One region of the Paenibacillus sp. FSL R7-0179 genome, then DNA from elsewhere that is predicted to be linked to it. Evidence: riboswitches for the same ligand, from Rfam matches in the RefSeq annotation. Region 1 holds a riboswitch; the other holds the start of a gene.
What was found. Region 1 has a riboswitch for cyclic di-GMP ahead of MKX63_RS17640 (PA14 domain-containing protein). Riboswitches for the same ligand answer to the same signal wherever they lie in the genome.
Positions count from the first base shown of each region.

Region 2: another riboswitch for cyclic di-GMP. It lies ahead of MKX63_RS16130 (thiamine pyrophosphate-binding protein); the one in region 1 lies ahead of MKX63_RS17640 (PA14 domain-containing protein).

Region 1 is NZ_JBBOCC010000002.1:192,647-198,990, reverse strand. Features, by position in the region: gene MKX63_RS17650 (discoidin domain-containing protein) at 1-77, opposite strand, end outside; gene MKX63_RS17645 (glycosyl hydrolase) at 154-1,674, opposite strand; gene MKX63_RS17640 (PA14 domain-containing protein) at 1,869-4,271, opposite strand; cyclic di-GMP riboswitch class I at 4,286-4,366, opposite strand; gene MKX63_RS17635 (sugar phosphate nucleotidyltransferase) at 4,505-5,878, opposite strand.
Region 2 is NZ_JBBOCC010000001.1:3,673,473-3,679,816, forward strand. Features, by position in the region: gene glpK (glycerol kinase GlpK) at 1-53, shown strand, start outside; gene MKX63_RS16115 (3-oxoacyl-[acyl-carrier-protein] synthase III C-terminal domain-containing protein) at 116-1,108, opposite strand; gene MKX63_RS16120 (hypothetical protein) at 1,247-1,597, opposite strand; gene MKX63_RS16125 (carboxymuconolactone decarboxylase family protein) at 1,748-2,122, opposite strand; gene MKX63_RS16130 (thiamine pyrophosphate-binding protein) at 2,173-3,816, opposite strand; cyclic di-GMP riboswitch class I at 3,933-4,029, opposite strand; gene MKX63_RS16135 (methyl-accepting chemotaxis protein) at 4,532-5,782, opposite strand; gene MKX63_RS16140 (helix-turn-helix transcriptional regulator) at 5,856-6,344, opposite strand, start outside.

The sequences.
Region 1 (6,344 bases):
ATCAAGATGATCAATGCTGCGAATTTTAGTAGCCTGTGGAGATATTTACCGGGTTTCTTTTGAACTCTAGTCCTCATTCCCTTGTCCTCGCTTTCTTCCGGAATTCTATGCTGTACCGGGATAACGTCACGCTTCTTCTGCTGCGGGGCTTCCTTAAGGAAGCGTCAGCGCACTCTGTGGGATAATCATCTGCTTCTGGCTCTGGCTTCTCCACATCAGACTGACGCTGGCATCCCCGCGGTTCTCATAATACTCTACCTTGATGGCGTAAGGGGTATTTACGGAAAGGGTGATGCTGCCCTCCTTGCCCGCGCTGCTCTGATTCTTCCAGTTGTCGATCAGGAGCTTGCCGCCGATCCATACGCGGATGCCGTCATCCGAAGAAGCGGTGAACGTATACTTTTCACTGTAGAGAGGCTTAAGGGTCCCGGTCCAGCGTACCGAGAATGCATCTTTGGGCAGGCCGGAGGCCGGTGAATTGCCATGCCAGTTGAATTGAAGGGTGCTGTCATTACGGGTAAGCAGCGGTGTGCCGGACAGGTCCATATTGCCATAATATTGGCCTCGCAGGCCGTTCCTTGAGCTTACAGCCGCCGCATGGGTTTTGACACCCGCCGCCAGCTTGTAATCCTCCCGCGATACTGTGTATTTATGGTTCATGAAGCTTTGAATTTTCACAGTCGGGTTATTCTCAACCAGCATCTTGCCCCATGTCATCGTATATACCCATTTGCTTTGCTTTTGAGACATGATGACAGGGTCTGGAAGCTCTCCGCTCTCCCCGATGCCGATCGGTTTGCCGTCCGCAAGCTTCAGGAGGCTATCATAATAGGACTGCTTGAAATCATTGTCATAAATATCGGCGGCCAGAATATCCACCTTGGCGGTGCCGGGAAAATAGGCGGCATACGGCTCAGACGACTTGTTCTCGGCATTTGGATTCCACACCCACAGCAGATTGTTCAGCTTATGCTTATTCACCATGCGGTCATAGACCAGGTCCCAGAGCTTCGCGAAGTCATCCTTCTGCCCCCACCAGAACCAGCCGCCGTTCATTTCATGATAGGGCCGCCATAGCACCGGAACTCCGGCATCGCGCAGCTCGCCCAGATACTTGGCCACTTCATCCAGCTCGGCAACTAATGCTTTGTACTGCGGCGTTCCGGGAGTGATATACAGCTTGAATTGACTCTGGGTAATCGGCTTCTGCACATTGGTCCATACCGGCGCGGTTCCCGGCAGATTCTGATGGAAGGTCATGGCGACAATGCCACCACCCTCATGCCACCGTATAGCACTGTCCACGACAGCCTGACGCTGTCTGGCAATGGTCTCCTTGGATTGATTGCCTATAGCTCCCAGCTCATAGCCATGCAGAACCGCATAGCGGCCGCTTGTTGTGCGGAGCTTATTATTGAATTCATCGGGGCTCTCCAGGTAATCATGCTGGCCGGAGATCATCCCCTTGCCGCTAAGATCACTGAGATAGCTTAACAGTGCGGAAGCCTCCTTGGAGGCCGAAGGATTAATGGGCTTTATGGGAGCGGGGGCGGCAGGTGCCGTAACCTTGGCGGCTGCGGGCAGACTGCGCCCTTCCCCCCATGGAAGTAATGAAAGGATAAGGATTAGAGGGAAAATAGTTGTATATAGCCTGTACTTACGGTAAGTGTTCAATGTAATCTCCTTTCTCCAGCCACACTTCTCCGGCAGAACCCTGAGGTTATACCACCCGGATTGTCTGCCTTTCTATAGCTTAGTAGCCCTGCTGGTAAGCAGGGCCATTAAGAGTGTGGCTTACAGGATTTATAATTGTAACGTCTTAACCAGTAACAGCGCCAATGATGAACACAGCTGCGGACCTTATGAGCTTAGGAAGCGGACGGGAGGAACAGCGCGCTTGCCGGAACGGTACCCTTGGCCTGGCTCGGACTCTGCCACATCAGCCGCGCTTTTGCATCCCCTTGATTCTCATAATACTCTACCTGGATATCATACAGCTCGCCTGCGGTCAGGCTGATGCTGCCCATGCGTTCAGTGCCGCTCTGCTTCACCCAGCTGTCAATCACAAGCTCACCGTTCACCCGTACGCGGATACCGTCATCGGAATGGGTATAGAACTGATAAGTCTCCGTGTACAGCGGCTTAATCTTCCCGCTCCAGCGGACAGAGAAGAAGTCTATGCCGATAGCGGCATCCGGCGAGCCCTGGCGCCAGTTGAAATCAAGCACAGCATCGGTACGCACTACAGCGGGTTCGCCCGAAAGCGTCATGTTATTGAAGTATTCCGCGTACAATCCATTAGCAGCAGGGACTTCTACCGGCAGATCCACCGGTGTTGCTGTAGGAGTAGGAACGGGAACAGGAGCCGCTGTCGGCGTTGGCACCGGTGTTGGCGTTGGTGTCGGTGCCGGTAATGGCGTCAGTGTTGGTGCTGGCATTGGTGTCGTTACTGGTGCCGGCGTTGCTGTCTGCGCTGGTGCTGCTGTCGCTGCTGGTACCGTGGTCGGTACTGCGGTTGCAGCCGGAGCAGGTATGGATGTGTTGCCTGCCCTGGAGAAAAGCGCACTTGCAGGTACGGTTCCCTTCACCTGGCTGGGACTCTGCCACATCAGATGAACATTCGCATCGCCTGCATTCTCGTAATACTCTACCTTGATGTCGTACAGTTGCCCGGCAGTCAAGGCTATGCTTCCTGTGCGGGCCGTTCCGCTCTGCTTGACCCAGCTGTCAATGACGGCTGTGCCGTTCACCCACAAGCGGATACCGTCATCCGATGTAGTATAGAACTGATAAGTCTCACTGTAAGCGGGCTTAATCTGGCCGGTCCAGCGGATCGAGAAGTAATCTACTCCAAGTGCGGCATTAGGGGTACCCTGACGCCAATTGAAGCTGATGACATCATCGTTACGGACCATAACCGGTGTCCCCGAGAGCGTCATGTTCTTGAAGTATTCTCCAAGCAAGCCATTCTGGGCAGGCTTACCCTCCGTATCACCGGGAGTTGGGACCGGCTTCGGCGCAACGGTAGGTGTTGCGGTAGGCGTTGCAGTTGGCGTCGGTGTTACGGTTGGTGTTGGTGTCGGCGTTGCAGTTGGCGTCGGTGTTACGGTTGGTGTTGGTGTCGGCGTTGCAGTTGGCGTCGGCGTTGGTGTTGCAGTTGGTGTCGGTGTTACGGTTGGTGTTGGTGTCGGCGTTGCGGTTGGCTTAGGAGCCGCCGCCGGAGCAGACCAGGCCTTATATTGGTCACGGGTCAGTGTGTAGCTGTCATTCATGAAATTCTTGATCGTAGCTGTGCTGTTATTCTCGTAGAGCATCTTGCCCCAGTTCATCATAAACACATAATTCTGCTGGGTCAGCTTCAGCTTCGAGATATTTGGCATTTCACCGTTCTCGCCGATGCCTATCGGCTTGCCGCCAGCCAGGCTGGTCAGATCATCATGGTATTTATTCAAGTAGTCATTATTGTATATATCCGCCGCCAGCACATCCACTCTGTCCGCACCCGGATAAGTCCGTGGATAGGGATCGGAGTTTGCATTCGGCGCATTCGGGTTCCATACCCAGAGCAGATTATTTAACTGATGAACGTTCACGAACCGGTCATACATAATATTCCACAATGCTGCAAAATTATCTTTCTTCCCCCACCAGAACCAGCCGCCGTTCATTTCATGGTAAGGTCTCCAGAGGATCGGAACTTTGGCATCCCGCAGGCTTTTCAGAGAGACAGCTACTTTATCCAGATCGGTGATCAGCGCATTATACTCTGGTGTTCCGGGGGTTACGTATTTGTTAAATTGCGCCTGGGTGATTGACTTCTGCACATTGGACCATTCGTACTTGGTGCCCGGCAGATTCTGGTGGAAGGTCATAGCGACAATGCCGCCTGCTCTGGACCAGTTCGTCGCACTCCAGACGATATTTTTGCGTTGTGCAGCTACTCCGCTCTCACTCTGCCGACCGATTGCTCCAAGCTCATAACCATGCAGTGCTGCGTATTGTCCGCTTGTTCCCTTCAGCTTGTTGCTCAGCTCATCCGGACTCTCGAAATAGTCATGCTGGCCTGTAATGATTCCATTTCCCGAGATTTCATACAGATTGTTCAGCAGCTTGACCGCCTCGGCTGAGGCGTTAGGGTTCACCGGCGCTCCTTCAGAAGGGGCAGCCTTGACGGTGGAAGGGGCGATTCCCAGTCCCACAGGTACAGCAGACCATACCACGGCCAGCGACAGCACAGCGCAGAGCAAACGAGACTTACGGTAAGTTTTCACAATATTCTCTTCCTTTCGGTAGCCAGGCTGCCACTCTTGCGAAGGCCCTATAGCTTTGCGTCCCTGTCTTTCGATCAGGTTTGCCTTTGTCGTTTTGGAAGGATCAATCCCTCTTACCGTAAATTATCGTCTTTATGCAATTTTTTTGTAGAGCAAACGCGAATTTCTCCGAATAAATAGTTCCGAGTACCTGTTTTGATTTTGTAACAATTGGTTAAATAGATAAGTTAGACCTATGAAATGAACTGATGTAGCGCTATATCCTCCCAGTCCAGAGTAATACGGATGTTGTCTTCCTCTACCAGCTCAGACCCGGTCTGCACCTCAATGAATTCCACATCGGTAAGAGCCAGAATGGCATGCTTGGTCCCTTCCGGTATCCGCACCACATCTCCCGCCTTCACCGTATGCATCTTCTCATTGATGACTATGCTGGCTTCCCCGCTGACGAAGGTCCAGATTTCACTGCGTTTGTGATGCAGCTGATAGCTGATATTTTTACCCTCATTGATGAAAATCCGCTTGGTCAGCACCTCGTTGCCCTCGTCATATTTCACATAGTCGATCACCTTGTAGTGGCCCCAGCGGCGTTCCTCGTACATCGGTCTTTGTTCAAAGGTCTTCAGCACTTCCTTGATCCGCGGACTCTCGGTCTTATGTGTCACCAGAATGCCGTCCGGGCTGGCGGCGATAATCAGATCCTTCGCCCCGATCACGGTAATCGGAATATCCAGCTCGTTAATGAGCGAGGTGCCCTCGGAGTCTGCCGTTACGAAGCCCTTGCCGACATGGTTGCTGGTCATTTCCTCGGTCAGGGTGTTCCAGGTACCCAGGTCCTTCCAGAATCCTGCGTACGGCTGCACGACGATGTTCTCCTCTTTCTCCACCACTTCATAATCGAAGCTGATGGAAGACAGCAGCTTATACTGCTTCTGCAGCTCCTCGTAATTCAGCGGCAGCCCTTTGCGCTGCAGAATATCCAGCAGGTAACCCAGGCGGAAGGCGAACACCCCGCAGTTCCAGAGCGCGCCCTGGCTGATCAGCTCCTCGGCCTGCACACGGTCCGGCTTCTCCTGGAAGTGGCTGACCTGCAGATAACCATTCGCTCCCGCATCTGCGCCCGTTGGAATAATGTAGCCGTATTTCTCCGAAGCATGCTCGGGCACTACGCCCATCAGCGCCAGGTTCGCTCCGCTCACCAGCATAGTGTTCTCCAGCTGCAGCACCGTTTCGAAAAAGGAGGATTCCACGTATGGGTCCACCGGCAGAATCGCCACGGTCTCGCTTGGGGATACTCCCGCGATGGAATATAGATAGGCCGCCGTCAGCGCAATGGCCGGGAAGGTATCCCGCCGCTCCGGCTCCACGATGATCGGCACCCCGCTGCCGAGCTGGCTCTGGATCATCTCCACCTGGCTGCGTCCGGTCGCCAGATAAGAGGACCCGGCCATGCCGTTCTCCTCCAGCTGTCTCCATACCCGTTGTACCATTGATTCCGGTTCACCTGCCGGACTTGCCAGTACCTTCAGAAATTGCTTGGAGCGTGAATCATTGGACAACGGCCAGAGCCGCTTGCCTGAGCCGCCTGATAGAAGTACTAGTTTCATAGTGAACCCTCCATATCGTATTGTTATTGGGTATTTCTTATTGCGGTTGTAGGTTAAAACCCCGCCTGTTATGAGGGTCGCTGCAAGGAATTTTGGGCTTACGGCCGCTGCCCAATTTGGATTTCCTGATTAAAACCGCTCCTCGCGGTAGAAATCCAAATACAGCATATGCTTCCGAAGCGAGCTTTCCTGCGGAAAGCTTTTAGGCGGACGCTACGCTCCTACAGCTCCAAAATTCCTCTCCGCTCCATTTCATAACAGGCTTGTGATTTCATAACCGCTTCGCCCGCAGGCGAAGCTCCCGGCTAAAGATCCGGGTATTGCCGGCCTGTTGTAGCGGCAATAGGGCCGGGCTGCCGCTTGTTCCAAGGGCTTGCCGCACAAATTTGCGGCGGCAGAAGCTGGTTAGTTTAAGTACGGGACACAAATGCTGCTCAGTTGCTCCAATTGGCTCGAATCCGAGAAA
Region 2 (6,344 bases), on a different contig from region 1:
CGCGTACGATGGGCTGGGAGAAGCATGAGGGCAACCACGAAGGCAGACTTTAGAGACAAGAACAGAAACGGCCCGCAAGCAGTAACTCTGCTGCGGGCCGTTTTTTACTCAAAGATTAGTACTCCATTACAAATGCGACATTCTGCCATCCGGCGCCAACGGTCCAGAACAGGACCTTGTCTCCACGTTCAAGCTGCCCGGTAGTGACGGCTTTGTGAAGGGCAATGAACGGGCTGCTGGTCGAGGTATAGCCGAACTCATCGCCTATGTAGACTGCGGCCTCAGGGTTAATACCGGTTTTGCCGGAGACAGCCTGGATGTTCGGAAGAGACAGCTGAGAGAAGCAGGCGGCCTTAACCGATTCAGGGGCTATCCCGTTGTTGCTAAGCAGAGTGTTAATCGATTCAGAAGCGGCATCCACACAGATGGAATCATCGAACGGAATGAACTTCACATTGAACTCTCCTGCAGCAACACCGGTGCGTCCAAGCTTAGCCAGACCTTCTGCCGGGAACAAAGAGTTGCCGTACACGCAGGTGTCAGTCTGGTAGATCGAGTCAATGAAGCCGACCGAATGCTCATCGCGCTCCAGAATGACCGCAGCAGCGGCATCACCAAAGTTCGCGTAATACACGGGATCATTCTTGTCCGCATGCGGCGCCACGTAATCGGAGCCGATGACCAGGGCGCGGCGAATTCTCGGGTTCGCCATCATCTGGCGGCTGACCTGCTCAACCGAGGCAGTCATTCCGGCACAGTTGGCATTGCTGTCAATACAGATGGTATGCGAAGCCCCGTTAATCAGGCGGTGGATCATCAATGAGTTCGTAGGAAATATATATTCAGGGGTCTGGCTTGCATAAGCGATCAGGTCAATGTCAGGGCCGGTAAGACCGGTCTTCTCCAGAACATTACTTGCGGCTTCAAAAGCCATTGTCAGGGAGTTCTCATCCGGGCTGTCGATGCTGTAGCGGTTTTCACGGCCCAGAGTGGCCAACAGTCCGCGGATATCAATACCTTTGTCATCAAAATGCTGAATGAAAAACTCATTGCCGATTCTTTTGTCCGGATGGTAGATATCAATGTCCTTAATGCGAATCCCTGCCATAGTACAGACCTCCTAAAGTTTTGTTAGCTATGCCTCTCACGAATGTGCTTCTTACAAAACTCTCTCCAGCATTAGCAGCCGTTACAATGAATGAATAGGTGCGTTTCACGCGGCTGATTTTAGTTTAAATTGTATTTATTAAGCTTGTACGGTTGAAGTGATTTCCAGGTTCTCAAGTCCGGCTTTGCGTCCCAGGCGTGCCAGCTGCATTTTGAGGATCGGGTTATTTTCCAGGGTCAGACTCACCTTCTGGAAGCCGTCAGCCTTGAACATGATGAAGCAGCCTTCAAGCAGCGGTACAACATCAGGAGCCGTTACATTCAGCTTGCGGCAGTCGATTTCTAATGCATATTCAGCAGGGCTGATCGGGTTAATGGTCTGCTGGTAAGCCTGTATAGATTTGAGTCCGTCCTCGTTAGAAAAGGTTCCCTCCAGCTCAATATTGATTACTTTCTTCGCAGTGTCTGTCTTCAGAATAAATTGTCCCATGTTGATCTCTCCCTAAGTGTAATTTGTAATACCTCCAAACCATCATTCCAGCGACTCCATTCGACAAAATCGCATTTGATTTGGGATATTTTGCCTTCATTATAACCAGATCATGTTGAAATGTGCAATCAAAAGTCGAAAATTGTAGATTTATGAAGATTTTTCTTTAATCTCTTCCAGGGTATCCAGCAGCACATTAAAGGCCGAAATCACCCGGGGGGCACCAACGCAAGGAGTGAGATGCAGCAGCACCCCCTTAATCTGATCGACGGTCATGCCAACGCGAAGTGCCATTACATAATGAACCCCTAGCTGCTCATATTGCCCCATCGTAATCAGAGACGAGATCACCGCGATCTCCTTCCAGTCAGAGCCAATCGTGGTCCGCTGAAAAATATCACCATAGGCATTGCCCATAATATACTCGGCTAATTCCGGAAAATGCTCTTTAATCGGAGCCAGGGCTTTGGCCCCGTAATCTCCTGAGAGATCAGTGAAATGTTCGAGTCCGCTGTTCTTGTTCATGCTTTTGGCCTCCTGATAGTAGGTTAGAAAAAGTATGCGAATGCGGCTTCTTACGTAAGATCCAGCGTGCGGTGAGCCGTAGGAGGCATCTCATCACGGTCAGTCAGCAGCTCAATGACAGAGGTCTTGTTAAGTGCGATAGCCTCGCGGATTGCGGCGGCGAACTCCTCCTGCGTCTCACAGCGGAAGCCGGCTGCACCCAGCGATTCGGCGAATTTCACAGCATCCATCGGAACCTCGAAGATCGTACCGTCAATCCGGCCGGTCGTTTTCTCCATGCCCTTGAGCGCCATATCCAGCTGCATATTGTTCACCACGATGAAAATCACCGGAATATCCTTGCAAACGGCCGTGTTTACTTCAGCTCCTAGCATCATAAAACAGCCGTCACCGGTTATACAGAGGACGGTCTCCCCGGGAGAGGCTGCCTTGGCGCCGATGGCCATGCCAATTGAATTGCCCATGCAGGCAAAGTAGGCATCGAATATGAAGCTGCCGGGCCTGCGGACATTGAACCATTTCACCGCATTGAAGCCATGGCTGCCATCATCTACGAACACGCTGCTGTTGTAGGGGATTAGTTCGCTCATCGTGCTCATTACCGAAGCCAGAGATAGTCCCGCCAGCACGGGCAGCTCGTCATTGTAATCATTGGAGATAGTAATTTCATGCTTGGTGACTGTTGAGGGGTCCAGCTTCTGAAGATACAGCGCCAGGTTGTCCCTTAAGTCTCCGCCGACAGCGATGGTGGACGAGGTGAGGATTTTGCCGACAAAGGTTGGATCTACGTCGAACTGAATCAGCTGTTGCGGATGATTCTCCGGCTTCAGGTTGCAGATGGTCATGTCGCTGAGACGGGAGCCCAGAACAATGAACAGGTCGCTGTTGTTCAGCAATTCATCGCCGTGCGACGAGCCTCCAACACCGACAGGACCGTGATAGAGAGGGTGATCATAAGCTATGGCGCCTTTGCCGCCTGGAGAGGTGACTACAGGAATGTTGAAGGTTTCGGCCAACTGCACCAGTTCCTGATGCGCCCCGGAGCGGTTAACGCCTTTACCGGCAATGATCAGAGGGCGGGCGGATTGATTAATCGCCGAGATGACCCGGTCATAGTTCTGATAACTGACCAGTCCCTCGCGCTGCGGCAGAACAATCCGGCATTCCGCGAGCCGCTCTGTCTGCACATCAAACGGAATGCAGAGATGGACCGGACCTTTCCGGTCACCGAGGGCGATGGATAGGGCATGGTTGAAAATCGTGCTGAAGTGATCGCCGCGTTCTACGAGCTTGCTGAAGAGGGTGGCCGGCCGGAACATATCCGCCAAATCAGCCAGATAGGAAGTGGAATCCTGACATTGGGGAATGCCCAGCTCCTTGATGGACTGATGGCCGGTGATGAAGAGGACGGGAAGATTATTGGCCTTGGCATGCGCTGCTGCGGTGAGCAGATTCGTTCCGCCCGGACCGGAGGTGCCGAAGGCTACCCCGAGGCTGCCGGTCTTAAGAGCGTAACCGCCGGCGGCGAAGCCGGAGCTGGATTCGTGCCGGCCGGGGATGAACTCTATGCCATAGTCGACCATTTTCAAAGCGATGGGGCAAATAGACTTGCCTATGATACCAAAAGAATGAGTGACTCCCAAATTACGTAAAGCTTCCGCCATATAATCTGCAACTGTCTTCAGAACATCCACCCCGCATGTTGTTATTTGTATAAGTCAGCAATAGAAAACCTGTACTCAACATTGGAGCACAGGTCTGTTGCACGAATCACCATAATCAAACGCGAAACCTAAGGCGTTCACAGTTTTTCAGCAACCTGGCTGTCATGATCCCACTTTAGAAATGAGACTGTAGATCCATGGCTTTGCGTCATTCCCTTTCGGTGAATTTTGCCGGTATGCGGTTATAAATCAATCTGTGGAGAATTTTCCTTTACAATATATTCCTTGCTGCTCTTTTGTCAATAACCCCTGTGAGAAGAAACTCGGAATTTGCCGAATATTCAGGAATAAAAAGGGCTGAATATTTGGAATTTCAAACTTTTGAAAATGGTTGTCCCTGGAAGACTAAAGTCTTAAAATGCAAATGAGAATTCTGGGCTATTATTATTAATAGTAAGTACAAAGACTTATTGCAATCCTGAGTTACTGCAAAATGTTAAGAATTCACTAGATATACAGCACTTAAAGATTCGATGATAGGACTTAAGTAATGGACAGGTGAGATGTTGGCTTATAGACAAGCTAAGACAATAGAACGACTATAGTAAAGAAGTGCAAAGCATGCTTTTTACCCTTATGCACAATTTCAACAATTTGTGAATATTACATAACAATCTTAGTTTAGCCAGAGAAAAAGAGACACCACCCGCAGAAAATCCCGCAGGCGTGTCTCTTTGTACCGAAGCTAGAATTTGAAAATATGAATCGTTTTTTGCAGATTAAAGACGGCGGAGGTCATCTTCTCTGTCTCCTCAGCCACGGATTGCAGCGCGTGAATCTGTTCGTTCATTGCGGCAGATACCTCTTCGGTCCCTGCGGCGGTCTCCTGGGTGATGGCTGAGATATTCTCGATCGCGCCGGAGATCTTGAGCGCGCTCTCCAGCATAAGGTCACTCTCTGCGGAGAAGGAAGCGATCTGCTCGGTTATGTATTGGACACTATGCACAATTTGAGCAAAGATGTTAGCCGTTTCCGTTATCATTTCATTCTGTACCTGAACGACCTCTTCGTTAATGGCGATATTATCGATGGCCTGCTTGATATCCGCTTCAATGCTGCGGACCAGTCCGAACACCTCTTTGGTGGAAGCGGTGGATTCCTCGGCCAGCTTGCGGACCTCCTGGGCAACAACTGCGAACCCGCGGCCATGCTCACCTGCACGGGCAGCTTCAATGGAAGCATTGAGCGACAGCAGATTGGTCTGTTCGGCAATTTCGGTAATTGTCTTGGTTATCATCGTAATGCCGCGTGCGTTCTGTGATAGGGCTTCGATCGTATCCGCCACCTTTTGGGTAGCCTGGATGTTCTTACGCATGCCTTCGGCTTGGGTATCCACGGATTGCCGTCCCTGTTCAACCAATTCCAGCGTATGTACAGATCTTCTATTCATTTCTTTAGTTGAGTTCGTATAATTGGAGACTTTGATTTCGATATCCTTGATCGATTCGGTCATATCAGCGATATCCACCGAGATTTCGTTAGCACCCAGAGCCAGCTCATTGGAGGAGGAGGCCACCTGAGCCATTACAAATTTCAGGTTCTGATTCTTGTCTTCAATCCCGCGGCTGGCGTCCATAACCTGACGGGTAATCTGTGAGGCATCGGTGAGGATTTTTTTGAGCTTGTCAATCATGGTGTTGAACGAGCGGCTAATGTCACCCATCGAGCCATTCTCGTCGGCACGGCTGGTGAAGTCGCCTTTGGCAATCGTGTGCGTCACATTGGAGATATCCTCAAATGAAGATGTAAGCGTTCTCTCAATGAAGCGCGCAAGCGGGTAAGTCAGCGCTGCCAGGACGGCGACAAGAATAATGCCGATGAGCAGCCTGTCCATCAGTATTAGTGTGATTAAGACAGGGACAGCGAATAAAGCGGCAACCAGGTAACATCCGGTGACGATTTTTTGTTTCAATGGAAGCTTGTTCATCCAGTCCATAATGTAGAGTCCCCCTATAAATAATAATGTGTATTGTAATATTATAGGGGATACTAGTGCATTTGGTCTATTATTAAAAATCGTATAATGCTGCCGCTTCACGCAGAGCTGAAGCAACCGTATCCGCAAGCTCAGGCGGTGCCGTTACCTTGATGCCCTGACCCAGGGACAGGATGATCCGGCTCGCAGACTCCGGCGTGTTGAACTCGGCCTCGGCCCTAATCCAGCCTGGGGCCTCAGAAGGCTCCTGGTGCATCAGGGTGACGTAACGCTCCTTCTGCAGCTCTTTCATTGTGCGGTCCCTGACAAGCAGGCTGGCGGGGTACCGGGGCAAGGCAGACTTGAACGCAGCGGTGGAGGTCTCCCAGTACTCAGACAGGACGAAATCCTCCGGCCGCTCAAAGGACTCCTCTGTGACTTTGGCCTCAGTGATTCTGGAGACCCGGTATGTCCTCAGCTCACTGTCATGTCCGGCGGCCAAATACCAGACGCCGCGCTTGACTACAAGCCCCAGCGGTGCAACCAGCCGCTCGGCAGCGTCCTCCCCGCGCAGATAGGTGAT